One region of the Neobacillus sp. KR4-4 genome, then DNA from elsewhere that is predicted to be linked to it. Evidence: predicted binding sites of a transcription regulator. Region 1 holds the regulator's gene; each other region holds the start of a gene.
What was found. Region 1 encodes Rex, which represses fermentation and respiration genes when NADH is low (regulators of the CRP and FNR family bind a similar motif). Its sites were predicted from a motif close to TTGTGAAATATTTCACAA; they were not measured.
Positions count from the first base shown of each region.

Region 2: the regulator Rex is predicted to act here: its motif matches at 4,835-4,852, upstream of ACE198_RS08900 (cytochrome c3 family protein).
Region 3: the regulator Rex is predicted to act here: its motif matches at 3,328-3,345, upstream of pflB (formate C-acetyltransferase).

Region 1 is NZ_JBHHJU010000040.1:28,965-38,974, forward strand. It holds gene ACE198_RS26030 (polymer-forming cytoskeletal protein) at 134-856, opposite strand; gene ACE198_RS26035 (YhbD family protein) at 869-1,492, opposite strand; gene ACE198_RS26040 (NAD(P)-dependent malic enzyme) at 1,673-2,887, opposite strand; gene ACE198_RS26045 (2-hydroxycarboxylate transporter family protein) at 3,006-4,352, opposite strand; gene ACE198_RS26050 (response regulator) at 4,471-5,178, opposite strand; gene dcuS (DcuS/MalK family sensor histidine kinase) at 5,156-6,775, opposite strand; gene ACE198_RS26060 (sulfite exporter TauE/SafE family protein) at 6,917-7,669, opposite strand; gene ACE198_RS26065 (redox-sensing transcriptional repressor Rex) at 7,881-8,540, opposite strand; gene moaC (cyclic pyranopterin monophosphate synthase MoaC) at 8,576-9,073, opposite strand; gene ACE198_RS26075 (ABC transporter ATP-binding protein) at 9,251-10,010, shown strand, end outside.
Region 2 is NZ_JBHHJU010000006.1:155,824-165,833, reverse strand. It holds gene ACE198_RS08920 (ATP-dependent helicase ComFA) at 1-90, shown strand, start outside; gene ACE198_RS08915 (ComFC family protein) at 105-824, shown strand; gene hpf (ribosome hibernation-promoting factor, HPF/YfiA family) at 1,090-1,638, shown strand; gene secA (preprotein translocase subunit SecA) at 1,905-4,415, opposite strand; gene ACE198_RS08900 (cytochrome c3 family protein) at 4,940-6,337, shown strand; gene ACE198_RS08895 (NapC/NirT family cytochrome c) at 6,367-7,521, shown strand; gene ACE198_RS08890 (tetratricopeptide repeat protein) at 7,634-8,344, shown strand; gene ACE198_RS08885 (6-bladed beta-propeller) at 8,360-9,322, shown strand; gene ACE198_RS08880 (cytochrome c3 family protein) at 9,428-10,010, shown strand, end outside.
Region 3 is NZ_JBHHJU010000004.1:107,106-117,115, forward strand. It holds gene mprF (bifunctional lysylphosphatidylglycerol flippase/synthetase MprF) at 1-2,356, opposite strand, end outside; gene ACE198_RS05625 (cupredoxin domain-containing protein) at 2,639-3,088, shown strand; gene pflB (formate C-acetyltransferase) at 3,424-5,649, shown strand; gene pflA (pyruvate formate-lyase-activating protein) at 5,713-6,465, shown strand; gene ACE198_RS05640 (hypothetical protein) at 6,641-6,934, shown strand; gene yidC (membrane protein insertase YidC) at 6,963-7,757, shown strand; gene ACE198_RS05650 (GNAT family N-acetyltransferase) at 7,831-8,421, opposite strand; gene ACE198_RS05655 (DUF6501 family protein) at 8,482-8,685, opposite strand; gene sda (sporulation histidine kinase inhibitor Sda) at 8,885-9,019, shown strand; gene mnmH (tRNA 2-selenouridine(34) synthase MnmH) at 9,043-10,010, opposite strand, start outside.

The DNA of each region.
Region 1 (10,010 bases):
GAACATTCCACATCAGTCATAATGGTCCCTTCGCCGCGGATACTGATTTTTTCGTAACGGCCGCCAGGGTAGCTTCCCGATCCATTAATAATAAGATTTCCGTTCTTTTCCATCATCACTCTTTTCCCTCCTATTAAACCCGTCTGTTTTCAGTAACCACGGCCTTTTTATCCATCGAAAATTCCTCTGTATATTCAACGAGACCAATCTGACAATTGGGACCAATTGATACCTGGTTTCCACGTACGATTTTGGCAGTAGTATTTTCGAGTTCAATTTTGTCCCCTTCGATTAATTCCACTTCCAGCTGTGGTTTATAAAAGGGCTTAAGCAAATGACCGACTAAGGATGATCCCTTCTGCTTTACTGTGATCGTTTGCCCGCCAATTTCTTTTGCTTTACATTCTCCAAACATCTTTATGTCGATATGGTCAGCATTTAGAAGTCCGCCAATCGTAAACTGCGATTCTGCTTTAAAGATTTCCGCTTCACAATCCTCCCCGGCCGTAAAGGTGCCATGGATTTTGATTTCCTCACATTTAACCCTGCCGCCAACGGTGCTTTTACCATTCACCTTTAATTTTTCTACCGATAGGTTTTTGTCGATCCGTGCAGATCCATCAATCGATAGGTTTTGAGCTTCAAGATTCCCTCTGAACCTCCCATTCCCGTTCACCTTTACTTTCTCAGCAATAACATTGCCATTCAGGATACCTGAACCATTACAATCAAGTTCCATACATTCTAAATCGCTGTTAATCGTTCCTCTGCCATTTAATGTAACTATTCGGAACTGCCCCCCGTTGGATGCACCGAAGCCATTAATCACCAAGTCTCCTCTGCTTTTCGTATCCATCGTCAGTCTCCTTTATAATAATTTCGCTTTAATCTCTTCCATGCACTTCATCAGTGAAAGGACAGTGACTACCTTCGTACCACGTTCAAAGTGAAATTCTTCTGCATTTACGAGTAATAGACATGATGACATTCCCAACTTTCGGGTAATCACTAACTCACAGCTTTTTTGCTTAATTAATGCTGTATGGTCCTTTAACACCTGCAAGACCATTTTCCCTTCCTCTAGGTTTATTTCTCCCGATTGAAGCAATTTGTCTAAAACAAACACTTCAAGCATCCTTGTAAAATTAAATTCCAAACTACCGTTTTCCTGTTCTAAGTAAAAATCGACAACCGCTGTCGAAACAATGTTACGTTTTATTAATTCATCCTTGTTATAATTTAAGTTTGCTACATTAGGTGAGAACATATCTGCTAGTTCATCTAAGGATAAGTTTTCCTTCATTGTTTGGATTTTTTCGATTCTTTCAAGGATCTTCTCCTTAGGAAAAAATGTTTCTTGACCTGTAAACGTAGACTTGCGCACAAACCATTCTTCCGGGATTAAGTCCTTTCGTTTCCATCTATATAGCTGACCATAGGATATTCCTGCTAATTCTAATAGGTCTTTCTTTGAGATTAACTCCTCACTCATACTAAAAACCCCTTTCCATAAACAATGTAACATAACACTGTTACGCATGTAAAGTGCAAATGTAAATATTAGGCTGTCCTAATTATTTTCACCAAAAAAAGGCCCTTCACGTTGATTAACGTGAAAGACCTTATGAAACTTATTCACTTCTAACACCCACCAATGGGTTGAATTGGATTTCTAAATGATTTCTACTAGTTTTTTGCTACTTGTTCCTTTTCTAGCTACTCCCTCTTCAATGGCTGCGTTCGAAACGGCGGCGGCAACTCTTTCCCCTACACGTGAATCCAAGGCGTTTGGAATGATATACTGCGGTGAAAGTTCTTCATCCGATACAAGTCTTGAAATGGCGTAGGCGGCGGCAAGCTTCATCTCCTCTGTGATATCGGTCGCCCTTACATCAAGAGCTCCGCGGAAGATCCCTGGAAAAGCGAGTACATTATTTACCTGATTAGGATAATCAGAACGGCCTGTTCCAACTACTGCTGCACCGGCTGCTATAGCCTCCTCAGGATAGATTTCTGGTACCGGGTTTGCCATTGCAAAAACGATTGAATCTTTATTCATTGTTCCGACCATTTCCCCAGTTAAAGCCTTTGGCCCTGAGACTCCGATAAAAACATCAGTATCTTTAATAGCATCTTGTAAGGTGCCCTGTATCCCTCGCAGGTTTGTTTTCTCTGCTATTTCTGCCTGCCGATCGTTCATCCACATTTCACCTGGGCAAACAATCCCTTCCAAGCTTACTAACGTAATATCCTTAAAACCGGCAGTTAATAAAAGCTTGGCAATCGCAATCCCAGCAGAACCTGCGCCATTGATGACTACCTTTACCCTATAGATACTTTTCTTAACAATTCTAAGTGCATTTAAAAGGCCAGCCAGTACGACAATTGCTGTCCCATGCTGGTCATCATGAAACACAGGAATGTTTAATTCCTTTTTTAAGCGTTCTTCAATTTCAAAGCATCTTGGAGCAGCGATATCCTCCAAATTGATTCCGCCGAACGTTGGCTCTAATGCTTTGATGATATTGACTATTTCATCGACATTTTTTGTTCCCAAGCAGAGCGGATAAGCATCAATCCCTGCGAATTGTTTAAATAAAACTGCCTTCCCCTCCATTACCGGCATTGCTGCTTCGGGACCAATATCTCCTAACCCTAAGACCGCTGTTCCATCTGTGACAACAGCTACTAAATTACCACGCCCTGTATGCTCAAAAGAAGCCTCACTATTTTTGGCAATAATCTTACATGGCTCCGCTACACCTGGTGTATAGGCTAAACTTAAATCATCTGCATTGTTAACTTCTACCTTACTGACAATACTAATTTTCCCGGCAAGCTTTTTGTGAAGCAGCACGGCCTCTTCTTTGATCATTCTTTCATTCATTCCAACCTTCTCCTTTTGCTCCAACCTAAGTCTAGATGTTAATCTGGGTGACGAAAATCAAATCTATTATTTAAAAAGTCGAGCCGTGACAGATAGCCACAGCCCTTTTGAGGAATTACTAACTTAATAATTTCAGTAAAAGAATAGCCAATATAACGGTTGAGGCGCCGCCAATTCTTGTGGAAACTTGGGCAAATGGCATTAATGACATCCGATTAGATGCCGAAAGAATCGCGACATCCCCCGTACCTCCTAAACCACTATGACAGCCTGTAACAATTGCTGAGTCAACAGGATACATCTTCATCAATTTTCCTACAAAGTAACCCGTAGTAATCATTGCGACTACAACAGAAGCACAAACAACCGCATATCCAGGTGTTACGATCTTAACTACATCCTTAAGCGGAATATAAAGCATCCCTAAACCAACCATTAATGGCCATGTTAAACTTGATGATACAAATTTATATAAGTGATACGCACCTTGTTCCATTTTAGCTGGCATTATCTTAATACTTTTTACTACTGCTGCTGCAATAATCATTAACACTGGTCCAGGAATTCCAAGAAATTTATTTCCAAGTCCACCTAAGATAAAGAAACTACATGCTATTAACAATCCTGCACCCATAAGTGGGAAATCAACCGGCTTATCAATCGTTGCGGCTTCTGTGATTCCGTCGCCGCCTTTTGTTTTCACTAATACACCATTACCCGTAAGGTGTTTCTTTTTCTCACCTATGCGAGACAAAATACCAGCACAAACGATAGCGACAATATTCCCAATTACAGCGGCGGGGATCAACTGGCCAACAAATGTTTCTGAAGATTTTCCGAGAACCTCTGCATAGCCTAATGAAAGAGGCAAAATTCCTTCTCCGATGCCGCCACCGATTATTGGTACAACAATATAGAAAAGTGTGTGTTTCATATCATATCCAAAAAGCAAACCAACAAGGACCCCTACGATAACTGAAGCAATGGTCCCTAAAATAAGCGGGATAAACATTCGTGTGAAACCTTGAATTAAGACTCTCCGATTCATCCCAAGAATACTTCCGACTACTAAAACAGAGATATATAGATAAAGGAAATTTGATGTTTTCATTAATTGCGTAACCGCATTCATTCCAGTTGTGTTAATCACACTAAAATAGACTAATATAGATGGGACCAACAGTGCTAGAATTGCCGGACCGCCAATATCCTTCAAGACCGGAATCTTCATACCAAGGTCACCAAGTAAAATACCCATAACAATAATGATGGCAAAGCCGCCAATCATGTCAGCTGGAAGCAATTTATAGACAGCTGAAAAGTAGACAACAGCTGCGATAACGATATAAAGCGGCAGTGGAATAACCCCTATCTTCATACTGCCAATTTTACCTAAAAAACCTTTCTTTTCTTCCTTTTCCCCTGAAACAACCGTAAGCGGTTGCAATTTTCTAACTGGTTCCATAAATTCATCCCCCTATTAAATTTATGTTTCTATCATATTCCCGATTGAAACGCTTTCATAGTTTATGTAAATTTAATAAGATTTTTGTAAATAAAAAAAGTAAGCAGTTTTCGGCTGCTTACAAAAAGGCTTTGATTAGATGTTCTTTCATTTGATTATATTCATGCTGGTATACAGGTCTGCCGACGGTACCGTAAATTACCTTCACATCAAGAATTCCGATTTCCTTTAAAAAGTTTAAATACTTACGAACCGATACCCGAGAAATGCCGACCACCTTTACAACGTCCTCTGTTGAAAACGGAGCATTTTTTAATTCCTGAATGGCTTCCCAAATTTGTTTTAAGGTGTCTTTTGTCAATCCTTTCGGGAGGTCTTCGATAAGAGACTTTTCCTCTCGGTGCAGGATCTGCTGGTCCAGTACGTCTTGATTAATTACATGTTGTGTCTGAATAATCTCTGTTTGGTTCTTATAGTCAACTAACGCTCTGCTAAATCGGTCAAATTCAAAAGGTTTAATTAAATAATCTACAGCTCCGTACCTCAAGGCCTTTTTAATCCGCTCCATGTCTGACGCTGCTGAAATAATAATTACATCGGTCTCTTTCTCATTTTCGCGGAGGTAGGTTAACAGCTCTAAACCTAGTTTCCCCGGCATAAATATATCAAGCAAGATCAGATCGATTTCTAGCTTTTCCAATTTCATAATCGCCTCATCTACAGATGCAGCCATTGCCATCAATTTAAATCCAGGGACCTGCTCAAGATAGCGTTTATTGAATTCAGCCACCATTGGATCGTCATCAACGATCATCACTCGGATCATTTCTGTCCCCCTCCCCATCATATGGTATATACACGGCGAAAACGGTCCCTTTTTCAGGTTTTGATGATAGAATTAAATCCCCGTCCAACTTTTTAACCGCCTGCGAAACGAGATACAATCCTAATCCTCTATTTTCGCCTTTTGTGGAGAATCCTTTGTTGAAAATTTGGTTTTGTATTTCTTCACTCATCCCTTTTCCGGTATCTTTTACTTCAATTGTTAAAATATCATCTGCATAATCAAGGGAAACTGTTACTTTTTTGAGTGGACAACCGCTCACAGCCATAATCGCATTATCAATTAAATTACCTAAAATCGTAATCAGTTCATGTGTTATATCAGAATCCTCGGGTTGAGGAATTGGTTGTTCACACAAAACTGATAACTCTGTCCCCGATTCCCTTGCATAACTTAACTTTCCAATTAAAAAGCCTGCTAATACAGGGTCCTTTATTTTTTTGGTCACAAAGCCAATTTCGTTATTGCGATGATTAACCGTTTCATTGATGTATTCAACAACTTTTTCATAATACCCTGTATGGACCATCCCTAAAATAACATGAAGCTTATTCATATATTCATGTGCCTGGGCTCGAAGTGCATCGGCGTAAGTTCTCACTCCAGTCAGTTCTTCGGCGAGTACTTGTATTTCTGTTTTATCGCGAAAAGTTGCAATGGCCCCTACGACCTTATTCCCAACAATAACAGGGACTCGATTAGTTAAAATGGTCATTCCATTTAAATTCTGTTCTTCATCCAATTCAGCTTTACCCGTTTGTAAGAGATCTTTTAAGCGCGTGGTAGACAAATACCTTTCTATATTTACCCCCATCGGATTATCCGGCAGTCCTGCCTTGTGAAACATCTTTAAAGCAGCTCGGTTGACAAGTGTTATCTTTGACTCTTGATCAACCGCGACAATTCCTTCTCTGACGGATTGAAGCATAGCGCTTCTTTCTTCTAATAATTTTGCGATCGCAAACGGCTCAAGCCCAAGTAAGATTTTTTTGATATATCTAGCTAAAATAACAGCCCCAAGAACACCGATTAATAGACCGATCAGGGTTCCAATATAGATCCCAGTTCGGCTCTTTTTGACGGCCTTTTCCACATTATCCAGCGAAATCCCAACGGCCACTGCCCCGATTTGTTTCCCTTTTTCGTCCTTAATGGGTGTAAAAGAGCGTAATGAAGGTCCCAGCGATCCCTTTGATATTGACGCATGCTCTCTTCCTTTTAAAACAGGTCCTTCATCTCCACCCCTGAATGGCAACCCTATTTTATTACTGTCGGGGTGGGATTTTCGAATGGCATTCATATCCATCACGACAATAAAGTAAACATTTGTAACTTTCCTCATTTCATTTGCATAGCTTTGAATGTCCTTTTCATCGCGTTTCCCACTCATCGCCTCAATCACAAGCGGACTATGTGCAACCATGCGAGCTACACTTCTTGCTTGCTCCGCCTGATTCTTTTCCGTCTCTGAAGCAATTCTGGAACTTATAAGTAAATCCGTTATCAACAGCGAAAAAGTAACCACTACACAAACGAATACAATAATCACTGATTTTAAACTCCATCTGCCCCTTCTCATATTTCCCTCCAGCTGTACCGGGTGTCAGGCACCATCTTGATGCACCCCTTGATGACAATGTAATCATTCAGGTAAGTAAAGTAAACGCAAAAAAGCTGCAAAGCTTGCTATGACAGAACTTTGCAGCATTAGAAGCTTTCTTTAACTTATCAGTAATATAGCTCCTGCTAAAATAGGGGTCAGGACCATCGCACTTTTTAAAACGGGCTGAGGTGCAAAGTCCGTAAACTTGGCCCCGACATAAGAACCAATCATGGTTCCTGCCACCACTTCAATTAACAATGGGAAGTTCAAGTATCCTTGAAAATAATAGCCAGCTCCCCCTGCTAAAGCGATGGGCAGAATAACAAGCATGGTTGTACCCACCGATTGTTTAAGCGTAAGTCCCAAGATTAAAAGCAGTCCGATTTGAATGAACGGTGCAGCACCAATCCCAAATGTCCCAGACATCAACCCGGTAACCAAACCGACTAGCGCTGCTTTCTTAATAAGAAGAAGGTTGCTTGGTTCGTCTTTTTTATAGTTTGCCTTAATTTTTTGAACAATAAACAATCGTACGACCAAGATCAAAGCGGATAGAAACAACATCCCTGCGGTTAACCAATGCAAGGAATGGATGGGAATCAAACCAGCTAGCTTTGAACCAAAATAGGAAGCAATCGACCCAAATCCTCCGACAATTAGACCCGTTTTAATCGAAATATTTCCTTGCCGAAAATGACTGTACGCACCTGACAAGGTAGTAAACACCATGGCAGCTAAAGATGTCCCTAAAGCGACATGGATGGGAACTCCAAAAACCACTGTTAAAATGGCAATAATAAAGCCAGAACCTCCTGCTCCGACAAATCCTAATAATACCCCAAGTACAAACATAGTCAGCACGATCGCCAACTTCATCCCCTCCAATTGCAAAAACCCTAGATGTCACTCTAGGGAATGTGTGATCTATAATCCCGATAGTAATCGCTTGCAAATAAACTACCTACATCTTAGTCCAGCCCTCAGTATTTTGATAGATTATGTAATTAAAAAAAGCAGGGTATGAAGCATACAAAAGAGCTCTCCACAAATGTTGTGAAAAGCTCTGCTCTTAACTAAATTACTATTCTTCTTCCTCTAATTCCACCGTCGGATAATGCTTTAAAAAATAAACAAGCGATTGCAGTTCCACTGCTAAGTCAATATGATGGACTCTAATTTGCGGGGGAACATTTAAGCGTGCTGGCGTAAAGTTTAATATTCCCTTTATATTTGCACTCACAAGTCGATCAGTAATCATCTGTGCAACTGGGGCTGGAACCGTTAATATCGCAACGGATATACCCCCCTCAGATAAAACCTTCTCCAATTCATCCATATGATAAACCGGGACCTCGCGAATTTTCGTTCCCATTTTTTCTGGATCCACATCAAAGGCACATTCTATTTTCGTGTTATTATTCTTTAAAAAATTATAGTTTAAAAATGCCGTGCCCAAATTCCCTACCCCTATTAAAGCAACCTTTGTTAATTCATCCTGGTCCAAGGTTTTACGAAAGAAGGAAATCAAATAATTGACATTATACCCATAACCTTTTTTTCCTAATGCTCCGAAATAAGAAAAATCGCGGCGAATCGTGGCTGAGTCGACCTTTACGGCTTCACTTAGTTCGGCTGATGAAACCCTTTGCTTACCGGAAGAATGCAGGTTTTTAAGAAATCGGTAATAAAGGGGCAGCCGTTTGGCTGTCGCCTGTGGTATTTTCATTGTTTCATTACTCATAATCTCCCACACCCCATGGATAATTTAGTTAAAAATCATTTAACTTTTTCGTTTCTCTTAAAATCACCATTTTTACCGCCTGTTTTTTCGACAAGATATGTAGGGCCAATCACCATACCTTTATCAACGGCTTTACACATATCATAAACCGTTAAAGCGCATGCTGACGCAGCTGTTAACGCTTCCATTTCTACACCTGTATTCCCCTTGGTTTTAACGGCTGCCGATATATTTAAGCGATAATTCTCTTCTGTGTCCTGCTCCCAGGAAAAAGATATATTAACCCCCGTTAAGGGGATCGGATGACACATCGGAATCAAATCCCACGTCTTCTTTGCTGCCATGACCGCAGCTACCTGTGCCACTGCTAAGACATCACCTTTTTTTATCGCGTGATTCGTAATTCTATCGTAAATTTCTTTCCTAACTGTAATACTGGAATGAGCAAGTGCCGTCCGTGCTGTTTCTGGCTTATCACTGACATCGACCATTTTTGCTCGGCCTTCTTCATTAAAATGCGTTAATTCTGCCATATAAATAATCCTCCCTTCAAATCATACACTATTTTTCCTTATCTGTCTGTGAAACTTTGAACGAAATTCAAGGTTTTTGCCGATTTAACACCTTCATCCACCTAATCTGCGCCTCAGTTTATTGCCGATATACGGGGAATAAGGTACACTAAACCTATGTAATAGAGGTGAAAAAGAATGATTTTGTTACAGGTTAATCAACTACAAAAATATTATGGTGCTGACCTAATTTTATCGAATATTAAATTAGAATTACAAACTCGAGACCGTGTGGCTCTAGTTGGTCGCAACGGGGCAGGAAAATCAACATTATTGAAGATTATTGCTGGCCACTTGTCACATGATGGCGGTGAAATCATCAAACCAAAAGAAGTAATGATTGGCTATTTAGCCCAAAATACTGGTTTAGAGTCCACTTTGTCGATATGGGACGAGATGTTGACTGTATTTGAACCGCTGCGTTTAATGGAAAAGTCACTTCGGGCCCTTGAAGAGCAAATGGCCGATCCTAATGTATTTGATGATACTGGAAGATACGAGAGAATCCTAAAAGAGTACGACCATCTTCAAGTGAAATTTAAGGAGCAGGGTGGATATCAATACGAGGCAGAGCTCCGTTCTGTACTCCATGGGTTAAATTTCCCTGATAAATCCTTGATGATATCAAGTTTAAGCGGCGGACAGAAAACGCGTCTTGCCCTTGGTAAACTGCTATTAACTAAGCCCGATATCTTAATATTGGACGAGCCGACCAACCATCTTGATATTGATACCCTGTCCTGGCTGGAGCAATATTTACAAAGTTATCACGGGGCCATTTTGATTGTTTCCCATGACCGCTATTTTTTAGATAAGGTGGTTACGCAGGTATATGAAGTCTCCCGTAAGCAAATCCAACGATTCACAGGCAACTATAGTGCCTACCTAGATCAAAAAG
Region 2 (10,010 bases), on a different contig from region 1:
TATGGAAAAACCGAAGAGATGATAAGGGCCAAAAAGCAAATCGTCTCAATGAACCGGGAAGGAATCAAAAGGGAATTACTCGACAAGTAAAAGGAGGTTTAAAAATGGCCCTATTCCATCAAAGCTGCTGTCTAATTTGCCATGATGTAATTATGCCAAGCATCAGCTGGCAAGCAATTTTCTCCATTGATAAGGAACATCACATTTGCCCTGTTTGTGAAGGGAAATTAGAACAAATTCTCGGCGACCAATGCCGAATATGCAGCCGGCCGTTTTCACAAGTAAATGATCAATTTCGAAATGGGGACGTGTGTCATGATTGCTTTCGTTGGGAGGAAGATCCAAAATGGCAAGGGAGCCTGGAGAAAAATCATTCCTTTTTCCTGTATAATGATTTTTTAAAAGAAGTAATCGCAACGTTTAAATTTCGCGGTGATTATGCATTAGCAAAGATATTTTCGGAACTTTTCAAGCGGAAGATAGGCGAATTATCTCCAGACCTACTGGTGCCTATCCCATTAAGTGACGAACGACAATATGAACGGGGCTTTAATCAGGCAACGGCTCTAATAACAGTAGCAGGCTTTTCCCCTACATCCATGCTTAGTCGCTTCCACTCTGAAAAGCAATCGAAAAAATCTCGGTCAGAACGAATCCATCTTCCGCAAGTGTTTCAGGTTCTTCCTGATGTTCATGCAACAGGAAAAAAAGCTGTCCTAATTGACGATATCTATACAACAGGATCCACACTAAGGCATGCTGCTAAACTATTGAAGGAGGCAGGTGCAGTCAGCGTTCAATCGCTGACACTTGCTCGGTCGTAATCTTTCAAATCGGTCGGAATATTCCTTTTACTCGTTGCAAGCTTCTTACTAGATAGTTATCCCCATAAAGATTACAATAATATTAAACAACCTTTCATTTTAGTGCTATTACCATTTGATTTCAAAAGTCGTGCAAGATCTTGTCACTATCTTCCCTTTACTTTTGTCAATAAATCGACAAAATTTTTGTTCTGATTTAGCAGGATAATCATAGGGTAAAATAGAAATGTTAATACATAGCCGTAACTAAAGGAGGAATCCACAAATGAATTATAACGTTCGTGGTGAAAACATTGAGGTAACTCCAGCAATTAGAGAGTATGTAGAAAAGAAAATCGCAAAATTGGAGCGCTATTTTACAGAAGCACCTGATGCAAAGGTAAATGTGAATCTAAGATTCAATCAAGATAAAACTTCTAAAGTAGAGGTGACAATTCCGCTGCCGCAACTTGTTCTTCGTGCTGAAGAAACAAATGTTGACATGTATGCTGGGATTGACTTGATAACTGACAAATTAGAACGCCAAATTCGCAAGCACAAGACAAAGGTAAACCGCAAATTCCGCGAAAAGGGCGATTTTCCAATTACATTTGCAACAACTGAAAACACGGAAGTACATGATTTAGATGAGGATGAATTAGAATTAGTTCGTACAAAGCGCTTCGACCTAAAACCAATGGACAGTGAAGAAGCCATTCTGCAAATGAACATGCTAGGCCATAGCTTCTATGTGTTCACAAATGCAGACACACATCGTACAAATGTTGTTTATAAGCGCCGTGACGGCCGTTATGGTTTAATCGAGGCACATTAAACATAGATTAAAGAAGAACGTTGCTCTTACACGGAGCGGCGTTTTTTTATGTATATATACTAAATGCATACTTGTTTTTTGTTAAACGTCCCTTCTAGAGTTATCCCCATGTGGATAACCTAGGACAATTGAAATTTACTCACAATTCTGTGAACGATATCCACAATTTTCAGAACATATCAACAAATCTCCACCACTTATCTACAAATCCTATAATCAAAAACAAAAAAGCCAGCGATAAATCGCCGGCCCATCAAAACAAAATCTTATTTTCCTGCCCCGCAGCAGTTTTTGTATTTCTTGCCGCTGCCACAAACACATGGATCATTACGGCCTACATCAATTTGCTTTACTTTTGGCTTTTTCTTAACGGCTTCACCGTCTTCTTTTGGATTCACTGCTTGCCCTTTTGCTACCTCTTGGCGCTCAAGATTGTTGCGGATCTCAGCCTTCATGATGTACATGGCCGCTTCATCCTCAATCGATTGAACCATCGCTTCAAACATCGCAAATCCTTCATGCTGATATTCTCGAAGCGGATCAATTTGCCCATAGGCTCGTAAATGAATCCCTTGACGAAGCTGATCCATTGCATCAATATGATCAATCCACTTGGAATCAACCGCACGCAGTGTTATAACCTTTTCAAATTCGCGCATTTGCTCAGGTAAGAGAATCTCTTCTTTTTCATCATAACGTTCCTTCACTTTTGCAAAAATCGTATCACGGATTTGTTCCGGGTCTTTTCCTTTCAAGTCATCCACTGTGATGTCACCTTCATGGAGAAGAGAGGCATTCACAAAATCGATGATGGCTTCGAGATTCCATTCTTCTTCATCCTCATGGCGTGATGCATGTGCATCAACATTTCGCTCAATGGAGTTTAAAATCATCTTTTGAACGATATCACGGAGATTTTCAGACTCTAGTACTTCATCCCGCTGGTTGTAGATAATTTCACGCTGCTGACGTAGTACATCATCATATTGCAAGAGTTGTTTACGAGCATCAAAGTTGTTGCCCTCTACACGTTTTTGCGCGGATTCAACGGCTCTTGATACCATCTTACTCTGAATCGGCTGTGTATCATCCATGCCAAGTCGTTCCATCATTGCTTTCATATTATCTGATCCAAAGCGGCGCATCAGTTCATCTTCCATGGATAAGTAGAACTGAGTAATACCCGGGTCCCCTTGACGGCCAGAACGTCCACGCAGCTGATTATCGATCCGTCGGCTTTCATGTCGCTCCGTTCCGATAACGGCTAGTCCTCCTAATTCTAATACCCCTTCACCGAGCTTAATGTCCGTACCACGACCAGCCATGTTCGTTGCGATTGTGACAGCGCCTTTGTGGCCAGCTTCAGCAATTATCTCCGCTTCACGTTCATGGTTTTTCGCATTCAACACATTATGGCGAATCCCTTTTTTCACTAAATAATTGGAGATGAGCTCAGACGTTTCAATCGCGACCGTCCCGACAAGTACAGGCTGTCCCAGCTGGTGACGCACTGCAATATCCTCGACAACGGCACGGAATTTACCGTTCATAGAAGAGTAAATTAAATCAGGACGGTCATCACGGGCAATTGGTCGGTTCGTAGGAATAACAATAACATTCATGTTATAAATGTTACGGAATTCTTCTTCTTCCGTTTTTGCGGTACCGGTCATCCCTGCTAATTTTTCATACATCCGGAAGTAGTTTTGGAATGTAATCGTAGCCATGGTCATGCTTTCGTTTTGAACTTCGAGCCCTTCTTTAGCCTCAATTGCCTGGTGCAAGCCCTCGCTGTATCGGCGCCCTTTCATTAAACGGCCGGTGAACTGATCAACGATGACAATTTCGCCGTCTTGGACCACATAGTCAACGTCAAGATGCATGCTGACATTTGCTTTTAAGGCTTGGTTAATATGATGGTTTAAGGTGACGTGGGCCATGTCGAAAAGGTTATCAATGCCGAAAGCTTTTTCAGCTTTACTAATTCCTTCCTCTGTCAACATAACGCCTTTTGTTTTTTCATCGTACGTATAGTCTGTTTCTTTAGAAAGCATCTTAACAAAGCCATTCGCTTGAATATAGAGGACAGCCGATTTCTGTGCCGACCCTGAGATAATTAATGGTGTACGCGCTTCATCAATTAAAATCGAGTCAACTTCGTCAATGACTCCGAAGAAAAGTGGGCGCTGTACTTTTTGCTCCTTATAGAGGACCATGTTATCACGCAAATAATCGAAACCAAATTCGTTATTCGTACCATACGTAATATCAGCGGCATATGCGGCTTGTTTTTCTTCCTTATCCATACTATTTAAATTTAAGCCAACCGTTAAACCGAGGAATTGATATAATTCGCCCATTTCGGCAGCATCACGGCTTGCTAAGTATTCATTGACAGTAACAACGTGAACCCCTCGACCAGAAAGTGCGTTCAAGTAAACTGGCATGGTCGCAGTTAACGTTTTACCTTCCCCTGTTTTCATCTCGGAAATGTTCCCCTCATGAAGAGAAATCCCCCCCATTAACTGAACATGGTACGGATATAAACCAAGGACACGCTTGGCACCTTCACGAACAACGGCAAACGCTTCAACCAAGAGATCATCTAATGATTCTCCGTTTTGATAGCGAGATTTGAACTCTTCCGTTTTCTCGCGCAGTTGGTCATCGGTCAACCTTTCTGTTTCCGCAGCCAGTGCGTCAATTTTCACCGCAAGCTTGTCTAGCCGCTTTAGCTCACGCTTGTTCAAATCAAACACTTTATCTAAAATCCCCATATCTGATGAACGCTCCTTTTTATCGAGACTAATCACTATTTTAAAAAATCCATTCAAGAATATTCGCTATTTTCCTTTTATATCTTACCATTTCCACAATACAGTGACAACAATGATAGCGGGAAGCAAGATTCGTACAATCATCTATTATATTTCCTTCCAAGTCAAACACTTCAGCTTGGACTACTTCGATAAGTTCGAATTTTCGTCAAATATGACAGATTGATGACGTGATTTTGAGAATGTACCTCAACTAGAGATTCAACTAGTAAAAAAAGAATGGAAACTGTATAAAAAGTATGGACAATGAATAAATATTCGGTTGTATGCAAAGTAAACAATATTTGCGTAGTATTAAATATTGCTGGAATAACAACATTTGTGCGTTGTTTTTAGTAGAAAATACCCATTTGTTTTGTGTGGGGAATTATTCACAAATTGTACATTGGAATATACTCTTACAATGTTAGATACTACCTTTAGAGAGGTTACTATGGAAAATAAAGAGAGAGATAGAATCCAAAATGGGAAGGGTGAGTCTAGTGGCCATTTGGGGGAAAAAGAATAAAGATATAGATCCCGAAAGTAGAGAAGATAGAAAAAAAACGGGCCTGATTCGCAGATTATGGCAAAAGTTTCGAGGGATTGACTGGAAGAATCCAGTTAACAGGTGGAAATTACTGTTTGTTTCACTTGTGGGTTGTATCGTTGTTTTTGGTGGAGGGTATGGAGTTCTAACCATGACCAACTCACCGACATTCTGTGCAAGCTGTCATGAAATGGCACCTGAATATTCAACGTTTACTGCAAGTGCTCATAATCAGATATCTTGTGTACAGTGTCATATCAAGCCAGGTTTCACCAACATGATTACGCACAAAATGAAGTCGATGAAAGAAGTATACTACCATGTTACTGGTGTACCTGAGCAAATTGTTCAAACCGAAGAAGAAGCCGTTTCAAACGAAAACTGCTTGCAATGTCACTCGAAAAACCGCCTAGTCACAGCGTCCGGAGACTTAAAAGTAAATCACAAAGGTCATATCGAAGAAGATATCCCTTGTATTACTTGTCATGCCGGTGTAGTCCACGCGAAAATGGCAACCCGAGGAATCAACGTTGAAGAAGTTCGCGGCGAATGGACAAAGGAAAGTGCTGAAAAATTAATGGAAAAGAAATACTTGAGACCTAACATGGGTACTTGTATTGACTGCCATGACAAAGTAAATAATGGCGAAAAGCCTTGGAAAGATCCAGCGTATAACGTTCCGGTTAATCCGGAAGAAGTGGAGAAAAAGCTCGAAGAAAACGATAAAGATGCAACAAAAGAAACTGCAACAGAAGCAACTTCAGAAGCCGAAACAACGGAAGCAGTAGCAGCAGCAACTAATGCAAAGACACAAGATATTATTTTACAAGCAATCGGAAAGCAAAAGAAAGATGTTAAGATTTCGATGGAATGTGAAACTTGTCACAAACAAACCGAAATTCCTAAAACACATAAAAATGTAGATTGGGGCAATAATCACGGCGGCACTGCTATTCAACAGCTAGATAAGTGTATGAATTGTCACCAAGATTCAAAATGGGTAAGGGAAATTCCTAAAGAAGATATCGTCTCCCTTCTTAAAATGGGAAATCAAAAGGTGAAGTACACACCAAACGTTTCACTTGCAAAAGAACAAGCACGTACGAACAAATTCTGTAGTGCCTGTCACTCCGATCGTCCTGGAAGTCACGGCGATAGCGATCAGTGGTTGACTTCTCATGCTAACAAAGCAAAAACAAAAGAGATGAAAGAGGAATGTTTCGTTTGTCATGATCGTGAAAAACCAAAAGCAGACACAACCAATGCCAAAGCACCAACGGATGTTTACTGCCAATACTGCCATAGAACTGGCTTTAAAGATGATAAGAAATAAGAAGAAAATGTTCAAGAGGAGGGAAAATAATGGAAGAAGAACACATGAACCAGACCTCCCCTCCACGGACTCGCTACAAAGTATATAAATATTTAACAGTAGCACTGCTATTTATCGTCGTCTTTTTCTCACTGGGACTAATAGGAGTAGAAACTACCTCGAGCTCGAGTTTCTGCTCCTCATGCCATGAGATGAAGCCGGAGTATTATACGTGGAAGGCGTCCACACATAGTGAAGTGGATTGCGTTAAGTGTCACATAGGCACAGGTACGGAAGAATATGCAAAGGCGAAAGCAAATGGACTTATGCAGGTGTATAAAAAAGCGACACAAACCTACACAGCTCCTATTAGAATGCCAAAGGAAATACCCGATAGCGCGTGTGAGTCCTGTCATGATGTATCTAAACGTGAAGTCACAGCATCTGGGGATATCATCATTCCCCATGATAAACATCAAAACAAAGATATTGAATGCATTCAATGTCATAACGGTGTGGCCCACGGCAAAATCGCAGACCGGAAAATGACATTCCAAACGGATTATGAAAAATGGGACACGAAAACCGGTACCTCAGCGATGGCGGATTTAAAATTCACCCGCCCGGATATGGACACCTGTATTGATTGTCATAAAGCACGTAAAGTAACCATTGAATGTTCAGCGTGTCATAAAACCGGGATGGTTCCAAAAAGCCATAAAGCAGAGGATTTTAAAACCAAAACACATGGGAAACAAGCTGCAGAGAATCTAATGAAGTGTAATCAGTGTCATAGTGATATGTCAAAGGAACCCCTAAAAGGTTATGAAGATGTATCAGTTATTGATCGTTTCCTTAATAATAATCAAGTAAAACAAAAGAATCATTATAACTATGCCAAAGAGAATACTTTTTGTAAGGATTGCCATAGCAAACGACCAGCAAGCCATAACAGTAATTTCTTTGATAGCCATGGTGTAACTGCTAACAAAAACCAAGAATCATGTCAAGCATGCCATGAAGTGAAAAGGTCGAATGAAACAGGTGGAAACCAAGTTACCTGCTCCTCCTGTCATCCAAGTAAACATAGTCAAAAGACAAGTTGGAAGGTTAACCATCCGATTTCGTTAGAAGGAGTGTCTAAACCATCGGCGAAATGCTATACCTGCCACGCAAAAGTCAGCTGTGAAAAGTGTCATAAGTAGTTGTGTACGATTTAGCTCTACCTTTGATTGGAGATTAATAGGGTTCTTAACATTTCGAACAAGTCTATCAGAGGTTTTTCGAAAAAACAAATGAAATTCGAGGTGGATACTAATGGAAGCTAGAGAGCTGCCGATCAATCCAGAACCGGAAAAGAATGAAAGAACGAAGTGGAAGAAAGAGAAGAAAAAGTATTTTACAAAGTTACAGGCTGCATTGCTTCTAATCGCGACTTTATTAGTAAGTTTGGGTGGAGGCTACTATATAAGTGACAAATATATCTGGTCTAATGCAAGTCAAGAAAGGATGGATGAGCAGCTAGACTACTATAAAACTTTAGTAGATTCTGAACCGAATAATCCAGAGCACCGAGTCAATTTAGGTTATACCTACTTTCTAAAAGGTGATAACGATAATGCGATTAAGCAGATGAAAGTCGCAACTGACCTTGACAGCAAATACTTTGGAGCTTATTTCAATCTCGGTCTTGTCTATATTGATGAAGAAAGATACAACGATGCATTAAAGCAGGCACAAAAAGCAGTCGAATTAGGACCACGTAATTTTAAAGCGCATTTGTTATCAGGTATGGTATATCGTAATTTAAAAATGTACGACGAGGCTGCTAAATCACTTAAAGAAGCCCTTAAGTTAATGCCAACCAACACAGATATCATTACCGAAATTGGCAGAGTGGAAGAAGATCAAGGTAACAAAAAAGAAGCAGAGAAATTTTTCAAAGAGGCTTTAAACTATGACCCTCTTTATAAACCTGCGTCCGAAGGCTTGGAGAGAATTGCTGCAAAGGGAAAAGACAACAAATAGAAGGAGCTGACCACTTTGAAAAAGAGAACCGTTTATATATTGATGAGTAGCATTGTCGCACTTTCCGTTGCCTTTTTTGCAGCAGTCTATTTCTTAAATCTAGAGTCGACATTAAAACCGATTGTTGCAAAGGTTGATCCGAGCGGACCGCCTGTGTACACGAATTCATTATATGGTGAGTTTAACAAACCACTTAACAAACCAATGGATGTTGTGAAAATTGGGGAATTCGTTTATGTGAGTGATACAAATAACAAACAGGTACAAGTATTTGATCAGTCTGGTACTTCTGTATTCAATTTTGGTAAAGAAGGAACCAATAAAGGCGAATTTAAATTTCCTTATGGGATCGCTGGAGATAAAGATGGCAACATTTACGTTGCAGACTTGTACAATGGCAATATTTCTATTTTTAATTCAAAAGGTAAGTTCATTAAATACTTTGATGATCAAAAGAAAGTCCTTAAATCACCGGGCGGACTTCGAATAATCGATAGTAAGCTTTATGTCACCGATATTAAGGCGAATAAATTATTTGTTTTTAATTTAGATGGAAAGAAAGTAATGGAAATAGGCGGAGCTGGTGCGGAAGAAGGAAAATTCATCGCACCAAATGCTGTCGCAGTTGATAGTGATCAACAAATATATGTAACAGATTCCGGGAATAATAGAGTTCAAATTTTCGATAAAGAAGGTAAGTTTATCAAAATTATTAACGGTTCGGAAGACGGCAAAGGGGATCCGACTTTCCTAAATCCAAGAGGAGTAGCTGTGGACTCAAAAGGAAATGTATATGTCGTAAACAACCTTGCCCACAATATCTCAGCCTTCGATAAAGAGGGAAAACATTTATTTGAATTAGGTGGAATGGGAACCGAAAATGATAAGCTGTATCTCCCGAATGGTTTGTATATTGACGATCGAGATACTTTATTTGTAACAGATACAGTAAATCAAAGGGTCTCCGTATTCTATTAATTCCCTTTTCGATAAAGGAGGTGAAAACAAAAGAAAATCTCAGTTTAGCCTTTATAGTTCTATATTAAATTAGAGAAAAAGAGAGAAATTTGGGAGGTTTTAAAAATGAGTAAGATTAGATTGGGTTTATCAACTGTAGTTATGCTTATTTTATTGGGCATATTCAGTGCTGTGGCCTTTGCAGAGGATGGAGTTCCTCCAACCCCAACGAACCCAGCACCTGGAATCCATGTTGGTCAAATTGATAACAATGGTAACCTAAGTACACACAAAACACACGGTAACTTCCAAAACAACACAAACTCTTGTGCAAACTGTCACAGTACACACAACGGGGAAGATGAAATGTTGTTAATGAAGGAAGGAGAATATGATCTTTGTATGTCTTGCCATGATGGCACAATGGGCTTCTATGATGTAACGAAAGGAAGCGGTGCAGGTACATTTGATGATTCACACTTAAGCTCATCCATGCATAATGTTGATTCATCTATCAAAGTCGGAAGTGCTCCTGGTAAATATCTAAATAATTCAACTGCGGAGTTAGAATGTTCTAGCTGTCACAACCCACACGGTTCAGCAAATGACAGACTATTAAATGAAACGGTTGCAGGTAAAGCATTTGCTACATCTATAGTTAATGGTGTACAAACATCTGCTCCAATAGGAACAAAAACGATTGCTCTTG
Region 3 (10,010 bases), on a different contig from region 1:
CAATTTTTTCGCTTAAAAATGAGAATCTTGAGAGTCCTACATTTGCCAATGGTGCCATGCCCATATTGAAACGAGCATACCCTTGTTCTTTTGCCCAATCAAATAAACACAAAAAAAGAAAATCAATTGCACCTGATGCGGCTTCTGGTTTAAACCTCATTAAATCAACAGAAATCGTTTGATAATCATCATATACATGCATAATGCTCATAAAACCAAGAATCTGCTTTTGTTCATTTCTTACAATCGCAATTGGTGCCTTATTTAAATAATCCTCAGAAAAGAAACCTAGTGAAAAACCTTTTTCCTCTCTTCCTTGCAGCCATTCATTAGATATCTCTCTTAATTCTTCTAAAAGGTCTATTGAATGTGGAGGGGTTATAATCTCGTATGAATAATCAGCACGAACAAATTTATTTCGTAATGCACGCAACCCTTTCATTTTGGATCCTGATAAAGAAAAGTATTTCAAATCTACAAATGCCTCTTCACCTAACTTAAAAAAAGCAAAACCATGCCCATGCAGATAAGGAAGCATATCATCACTAACTTGATAAAAAACAGGCGTATAGCCATGTAAATCAGCAATTTCCTGAAACTCCTCTATTGCATTTGATATTTCGTCTTTTTCCCCTATGGGATCTCCAAGAATGACCAGCTTATCTGCAAATCGCTGAAAGGAAATTAATACATTCTTTTGACTGTTCCAAAATATAAATTTATCATGTAAAAAGATTAAATGCGATAACACCTTACCTTGATACTTCGATAAATGGTCAACAATATCTTTTTCACGGTTTACAGATCGCTCTAAAATCCAACTTTTCGGCAAACTGATTAAATATCCAAACATAAGAATGAATAGTGCGATAACAAGCCCAATTGCCGCACTCATAAATAAATCGTGATAATCAACTATTACATAGGGTAAAAGTTTGGGTGGTATTTCTATTTTAGAAATCGGTAAATTCAGATAACCAATTACGAGATACATTGATGTAATTACAAGAATAATCATTATATCAAAAATCGTTTTTCCCCAAGTTAACACATAACTCTCTCGATAAAATTGACCTTTTGACATCCGGAGCAACAAAGCGACAATAATTAAAAAGATCGCTTCTTCATAATCAATTCCTTTAAAGATAGAGAACAATGCGGCCAGTATTAAAGCGAACATCGTTAGTTCGTACGCTCGCTTAACACTATACTCAATTCCCCGAGATAAACCTAATAGTAAAAATCCAGCGGCAACAGATAATTGGTGCGAAACATTAATAATTGGAAAGGATAAAAGTTCTTGTGCAACCTTTAACCGGGACATAATTCCAGGCACACTAGCTGATAAGAGCAGGATTAGACCAGAAAGGAAAACCAGCATGGTTAAAATGACATGACTTAATCTTTGTACCACGGCTTTAGGAAGATCATTCCAAGTTTGATTCCATTTTTTCCAATAAAGCTTAATAAAGAAAACTAGGCTAATAAAAAATGGGAGAAAGTAATAGCCAACCCGATAAAATAATAATAATACAAGTACCTTTTCTTCAGAGAAATGTAAATCTTGCATCCCCCAAATAAATACCAAATCAAAAGAACCTAAGCCGCCGGGGATCATACTAATAATACCGGCACATGCAGCTACAATATAAACAGGAAAAAGATTTGCTGCAGAGATAGAAATTCCTAGAGTCCGGCATAAAATCCAAATGGCTAAAAATACTGCAAACCATTCGATAATGGATATCATAATTAGCTTCAAGGTACTATTGGCACTAACTAGAGATGGACTTCCTTTTCTTGATTTTAAGATATGTATAAATAAAAATAGTGGTAAATATAAACCAACTCCCACCACTGCAAAATAGAGCCATTTTGTGTCAACAAACAACGGAAAGTTACGAAAATTGTTTGTGACAATCCATGAGAGCACCGAAATACCAGTTAAATAAAATAATGATACGGATGCAATAACCCCTAAAAGTTTGCGCTTGTCCGGTTCGTGCTTATGAAAGAAATATGTCCGTAACATTGCCCCGATTATTCCACCAAAGCCAATTAAATTTGAAAACGAATTAGCAATAAATGATTGCTCTAATAAATCTCTGATTGGAACTTTTAATTTTAATATTCGTACTAGAACCACATCGTAAAGCAACATGGGTAAGACAGCTATAAAGGTGATAAATAATATAAATAGAAGGCGCCCCATATCAAGTTGACTTAGTTCTTCCTTAAGTAAGTCCATATTTATGTTTTGAGTAAATTTTTTGATTTCGACAATTGCAAAGATTAACAGTAACAATGGAAAAATAAATTTTAGCGCCTTTAATATTCTTTCTTTTCTAATCCCCAACAAGCTAACCACCTAATTATTTGCGAATTAATTAGCAACATCTAATTTACATAGAAACACATTTCCTGTTTTTACTATAAACTTTTCTAATAGAAAAACAAAGAAAAATTATCTCACTCTATAGGGTGTTACTTCTTATTCTAGACATTTTTATTTATGTTCAACCATGTTTGAAGGTATAAGTGGTAACCAAAACAACTCAAATCTCACAAAATAATAGACAAGTTTTCTCCCCCACTTAGCATAAGTATAAAGTAGGACAAATTTATGAGGGGGTACGAAATGAAATTTTTAGTCTTTAAAAAGGAAACACTTCTATTCTTTGTTGCAATAGGGGTTGTACTTTTCTCCCTGTCAGCCTGGTTCATGTTAAAAGCCGGGGATATAACTGTTTTTAATCAGCAATCGAAAGATATCCGTGAAATTCACATGGTTACTGCAGAATTCAGTACGAAAATGAAAAATGGAAAAGAAATGGAGGCTTATCGCTGGGATCCCGGGACAGTATTTTTAGAGAAAGGTGAAAAAGTAAGGTTATTTATTAGCGGAATCAACGGTGAAGAGCACCCCTTTTATATAGAAGGAACTAAAATAAAAGGGACCGTCAAAAAGGGCGAAGAAACAATTGTTCCCTTACAATTTGAAAAAGAAGGTACGTATCGGTTAATTTGTGAAGTCCATTCCGATCGCTCACATAATGGTCCAATGATTGCTTATATAGTAGTGGATTAAAAACAGGGGATTCTTCTCCTGTTTTTTTTCATGATAAAAGAACTGCTGTTTCAATCTTTTTTAATGTTAACACCTTGTTTTTATAAATTTCTTCATATATAACAGTTTTGAAATTCACGAAGATAATTATAGTACAGTTTGAAAATTGATTCTATAAAACTATATTAACAATCTGAAGACATTACTAATTATCCCCTTTAAATAAGACTTCACAAAACGTTAACAATTGTTACTAATATACGTGCCTTTTTTCACAAAAAACCTGTTATACTCAATTTATAGAAGAAACAACCAAACTGTTATATTGTTTTATAAAAAATATGAGGTGATTACTAATGGAACAATGGACTGGATTTACAAAAGGTGCTTGGTCAAAAGAAGTTAACGTTCGCGATTTTATCCTTAATAATTTTTCTCCTTTCGAAGGAGATGATTCATTTTTAGCAGGTCCTACAGAAGCTACCACTAAACTTTGGGCACAGGTAATGGAATTAACCAAACAAGAGCGCGAAAAGGGCGGCGTATTGGATATGGACACTGAAACCGTATCTACAATAACTTCCCATGGACCTGGTTACCTTAACGAAGACCTTGAAAAAATTGTTGGTGTACAAACCGATAAACCGTTTAATCGTTCCATGCAGCCATTTGGTGGGATCCGTATGGCGAAAGCAGCTTGTGAAGCTTATGGGTACCAATTAAACCCTGAAATTGAAAAAATCTTTACTGAGTTCCGTAAAACTCACAATCAAGGTGTTTTCGATGCCTACACAGATGAAATGATGCTTGCTCGTAAAGCTGCAATTATTACCGGTCTTCCTGATGCTTATGGCCGCGGCCGCATTATTGGGGATTATCGCCGCGTTGCTCTCTACGGTGTTGATTTCTTAATCCAAGAAAAGCAAAAGGACCAAAAGAACACTAGCAAAGTAATGACTGAAGATAATATGCGCCTTCGTGAAGAACTTGCTGAACAAATTCGTGCTTTAAAAGAACTAAAGGAAATGGCAAGCAGCTATGGATTTGATATTAGTCAACCAGCTAAAAATACGGCTGAAGCATTCCAATTTGTGTACTTTGGATACTTAGCAGCGATTAAGGAACAAAACGGTGCCGCGATGAGCCTTGGCCGCGTGTCAACATTCCTAGATATTTACGTAGAAAGAGATTTGAAAAACGGAACAGTAACCGAAGAAGAAGTACAAGAAATAGTCGACCACTTTATTATGAAGCTTCGTCTTGTAAAATTTGCCCGCACACCAGATTATAATGAATTATTCAGTGGAGACCCTACATGGGTAACAGAATCAATCGGCGGTATGGCAAATGATGGTCGTTCCCTAGTAACGAAAAACTCATTCCGCTTCCTGCATACATTAGACAACTTAGGTGCTGCACCAGAACCAAACTTAACAGTTTTATGGTCACCACAGTTACCCGAAAACTTTAAGAAATATTGTGCGAAAATGTCCATCAAAACTAGCTCGATTCAATATGAAAACGACGATATTATGCGCCCAGAATATGGGGATGACTATGGAATTGCTTGCTGTGTTTCAGCAATGGAAATTGGTAAGCAAATGCAGTTCTTTGGTGCCCGTGCTAACCTTGCAAAAGCACTCCTATACGCTATTAACGGCGGCGTAGATGAAAAATTAAAAATACAAGTGGGACCACAATATCAGCCAATTACATCCGAAGTATTAAACTATGAAGAAGTCATGCAAAAATTCGATCTTGTGATGGAATGGCTTGCTGGTCTTTATATCAACACCTTAAATGTCATTCACTATATGCATGATAAATACAGCTATGAAAGAATTGAAATGGCCTTACACGACACTAAGATTCTTCGTACGATGGCAACAGGTATCGCTGGTCTTTCCGTTGTCGCTGATTCACTAAGTGCGATTAAATACGGTGAAGTCAAGGTAATCCGTGATGAAAATGGTCTTGCGGTTGATTTCGAAACAACTGGGGACTTCCCTAAATACGGAAACAACGATGACCGAGTCGATGCGATTGCTGTGGAAGTGCTTAAAACCTTTATGAAAAAGCTTCGTAAGCACCAAACTTACCGTGATTCTGTTCACACACTATCTATCTTAACGATTACATCTAACGTAGTCTACGGAAAGAAAACCGGTAATACACCTGATGGACGTCGTATGGGAGAACCATTTGCACCAGGTGCTAACCCGATGCACGGCCGTGACACAAAAGGAACACTAGCTTCACTATCTTCAGTTGCGAAGCTTCCATACAACTATGCGATGGATGGAATTTCAAATACCTTCTCAATCGTGCCTAAAGCATTAGGTAAAGAGGAAGAAAGCCAAACCCGTAACCTTGTCTCAATCCTAGATGGATATGCTATTAAATCAGGTCATCACTTAAACGTTAACGTCTTTAATCGCGAAACATTAATTGATGCAATGGAACACCCAGAGCTTTACCCACAATTAACAATCCGTGTTTCTGGATATGCAGTTAACTTCATTAAATTAACAAAAGAACAACAGTTAGACGTTATTAATCGAACATTCCACGAGTCTCTATAATCAAACAAACCAACAGGGGCCCTTTAATCGGGGGTCCCTGGTAAACCAAGGGGGATCATCATCATGAACGGAAATATTCATTCAATTGAAACATTAGGTACAGTCGACGGACCAGGTATCCGCTATGTTATTTTTACACAAGGCTGCCTATTGCGGTGCCAGTTTTGCCATAATGCTGATACGTGGGAAATTGGCAGCGGCAAAGAAATGACTGTTTCCGATATCATGGATGATCTTATGTCCTATCTGCCTTTTATTCAGTCTTCTGGTGGTGGAATTACAGTGAGCGGTGGTGAACCCTTGCTGCAAATCCCTTTCTTAACAGAATTATTTAAGGAATGTAAAAAGAAAGGGATTCATACGACCATTGACTCTTCCGGTGGCTGCTTCTCTCATTCAAAGCTTTTTGTTGACCAATTAGAGGAATTGCTCCAGTATACTGATTTAATCCTATTGGATCTGAAACATATTAACCGGAAAAAACATATTCAATTAACGGGAATGGCTAATGATCATATTCTTGAATTTGCAACATTCTTATCCAATCATCATGTTCCTATCTGGGTTCGCCACGTGCTCGTTCCAACGATAACAGATGATCCTGATGATTTAACAAAACTTGGTGAATTTATTGGGACACTTAATAACGTCCAAAAGATTGAAATTCTTCCCTACCACAAACTCGGTGTTTATAAGTGGGAAGCACTCGGACATGAATATCAACTCCATTCTATTGAGCCGCCCACAGAGGAAAATGTGGAGTTTGCCAATAAAAAAATAACTGCACACTGGAATGCACCAATCCAAAAACACTGATTCGGTTTGAATCAGTGTTTTTAGATACTGTGCATAATTTGGAAACTTTAATACTTATCCTATTGGCCAATAAGTAAATATCTTCATAATCTGGCATTTTGGCAAGTATTAAATTGATTCTTTACCTTATCTCCTATATACTCATATCATTGACATTTAAGTGAGGTGATAATATTTGTTTCAATTGCTTATCGACAGTTCAGATATAAATGCCCTTAACGCTCTTTATGTAAGTATTTTTTTAGGAATTGCTTTAAAGTTATTATGGGCATGGAGTGTGGAATATTCTTTTGTTGGTTCCTTATCTGATCCAGCAAGGACAAATATTATTCACCCATTGGTACTTTATCTTAAGAAAAGTTGTTTAAATGGCAGCTTTATTCTGAAAAGAATTGTTATATATTTTCGTAGAAAAGAATATTCACAGGATGATTCTGAAGAACCTGTTTCCTCCCTTTTTTGTCCATAAAAATTAATAAACCATTCTAGGAGGAAATATGAAAAACAAACGATCTTCTATTATTTTTGTAACAATGTTAGCTTTAACGACTTTATTATTATCTGCATGTTCGTCCCAACCAAAAAGTGGAAACAACAATAGTGGATTTTTCCATACTTACTTTGTCGAACCTTTTTCAAATTTTATACATTATTTAGCGGAACTTTTTAATGGAAATTATGGTTTGTCCATAATTCTTGTTACTCTGATTATAAGGCTTGCCCTAATGCCGCTTATGTTAAGGCAGTATAAAAATCAAATGGCGATGAAGGAAAAAATGGATGTGTTAAAGCCTGAAATGGATGTCATTCAGACTAAAATGAAAACCGAAAAGGATCCAAAGAAAAAGCAGGAACTTCAAGCAGAAATGATGGGACTTTATAAAAAACATGGGGTTAATCCATTAAATATGGGCTGTCTTCCATTGCTAATCCAAATGCCTATTCTAACTGGTTTCTATTATGCGATTCGTGGTTCAGAAGAGATAAAAACTCATGAGTTTTTATGGTTCAGCCTAGGAAATCCTGACATCATTATTACGATTATTGCCGGGGTTATTTACTACTTCCAGTTTAAAGTTTCTCAGTCAAATATGCCTTCCGCCCAGGCAGACCAAATGAAATATATGGGTTTACTCTCCCCATTAATGATTGTTATGTTTTCATTTAACGCACCCGCAGCCCTTCCTCTTTATTGGGTAGTCGGTGGTACGTTCCTGATTATTCAAACAATGATTAGTAAAAGTCTTTATCAAACCAATAAGACACCAAAAGTTCAAGTCAAACAAAAATAGTCAGATTGAAAAAGAAGCGTCCTTGGATGCTTCTTTTTTTGGGTAGTTATTTGCCATTAATTTGACAGTTTTCTTACCTTTGCAACCTGCCTTTTAATTGGGTGCTTATCTCAGCCCATTCATCATGAAGGATACTAAAAAATACTGTATCCCTTACATATCCATCTGATATAATCCGATCTTTCCGTAATACTCCTTCTCTCACGGCACCGATTCTTGCAATCGCCTTTTGGGATCTTATATTTCGAGAGTCCGTTTTTAATTGAACACGAGTAAGGTTCCAAACATCAAATGCATGTCTTAATAAAAGAAATTTACATTCAGTATTTACTTTGGTCCGCCATACATTCGGGTGATACCACGTCGAGCCAATTTCCGCACTATTATGGTTTGGGAGTATATCTAAGAATCGTGTGCTCCCAATGATATGTTCATTGTTGTCTACAACCGTAAAGGTATAATCTGTTCCATGTTCACGTGCCTTTATGGCAGCGTCTATCATTCGTTCCATATCCTCTTTTGAGCGAATTTTTGTCGCCATATACGTCCAGATTTCATCTGGTTCCGCTGCTTCCCACAAACCGTCTAAATGATCCATACTGACAGGAATTAATTTTACCGTTTCCCCTTGTAACGAAAATAGATCGCTCCATAATTTAGTCATTAATCATTCTCCCCCTTTTTCATAAGAAAAGACTGCGGGCTTTGCTCCACAGTCCTCCTTTTATGCATCTTGAAAATATTCCTTGTTAAAGCCGCCTACTTTTCCTGTATTATCAACAATGTAATAAAATTCTTCAGTCTCATTTTTTACATCATAGACTTTCCCAGCCGTTAAAGCATTATTGACAAGATATTTTTTGGCATCCGTATGAACGCATTTTATTTTTTTGATAGTTTCACGATCACGCCATGATAGATGAATCATTGCTGCACCCTTCCTTTCGTTCTTTGTCCCACTCCTAGTATAATCAAAATGGCTGGTGGTGCGCAACAAAATCAATGCATTAAGAAATTGTGAACTATTTAAAAATTTTATTAATTTTGGGTTCTCAAATGGTCAAAAAACCATTACAATTATAAAAACTGAATATTCAATCCATTTTCTTGAGGAGGCATTCATAAGTATGAAAATTATGAGTAATGAGCAATTAGTTGTTTCGTATCGGGATGCATTAAAGTCTGACAAGGAAAAAGAATGGATTAAGATTTTAAAAGATGAAATCAAACGCCGCGGCCTAAAACCATTTAAAAATCGGTAACACGAAAAAACCGCTGAAAGGATTCAGCGGTTTTTCATTTTCACCTCATTACTTGTAAACGCGTTAGGATAAAAGGATAATTCTTTAAGTACTCCTGCAATCTTTTCCGCTGCCTCCACTGGATTATCAGCAAAAATCTCAATGAATTCCCCTTCATACTCTTGTTTCGCATGGTCATACCTTGGATCATAATAGTGTTCAAGTAAATTGCGAATCATATCCGGATAATTTCGATCAGATAACGCTTGGATAAGTGAATTTCTGATGTCAATCGCTTTAATACGTCTTAACACTTTTTCAATCCCATCAGAAATCTTATCAAAATACCATGGCTCATTCTGATAAGGATGTACATATTCCGCCACAAGATGTGCTACCCTTTGTTCAATCGAGGTATTTAGGTTGATATTAATACCTCTCATCTTTTTATCCATTAGTTCCTCGGTTTGGACTGCTTTTCCGATTCTTTTGCTTTCTGCTTCCACGAGAAAGAATTCAGCACCCTTTATTTCGGTAAGCCCTTTGAATAGTAAGGAGTCAAATGTTTTTTGATTATGACCATCCCCCTGGCCAATTGTTCCGAATATCGAACCGCGATGCCCTGCCATCTCTTCAAGATCTAAAATTGGATAGCCTCTTTTTTTTAAGATTTTTAAGACCTCTGTTTTCCCAACCCCTGTTAGTCCATGAAGGACAACAGCTTTGCCGGGAAGCATTGTTGGTAACTGTTCAAGAATATAGTGACGGTACTCTTTATATCCACCAACTAGCCTACTAGCATAAATACCTGCAAACTCGAGAAACGTGACCACTGCTTTACTTCTCATCCCACCTCGCCAACAATGGATAATCAGCTCGGTATCATTGGAAATGGTATTCTTTATCGTGTGCAATAGGTCAGGAATTTTAGGAGAAACAATTTCCATTGCCTTCCATTTTGCAACTGCAGGTCCTTCTTGTTTATAAATTGTGCCGATTACTTGCCGTTCGT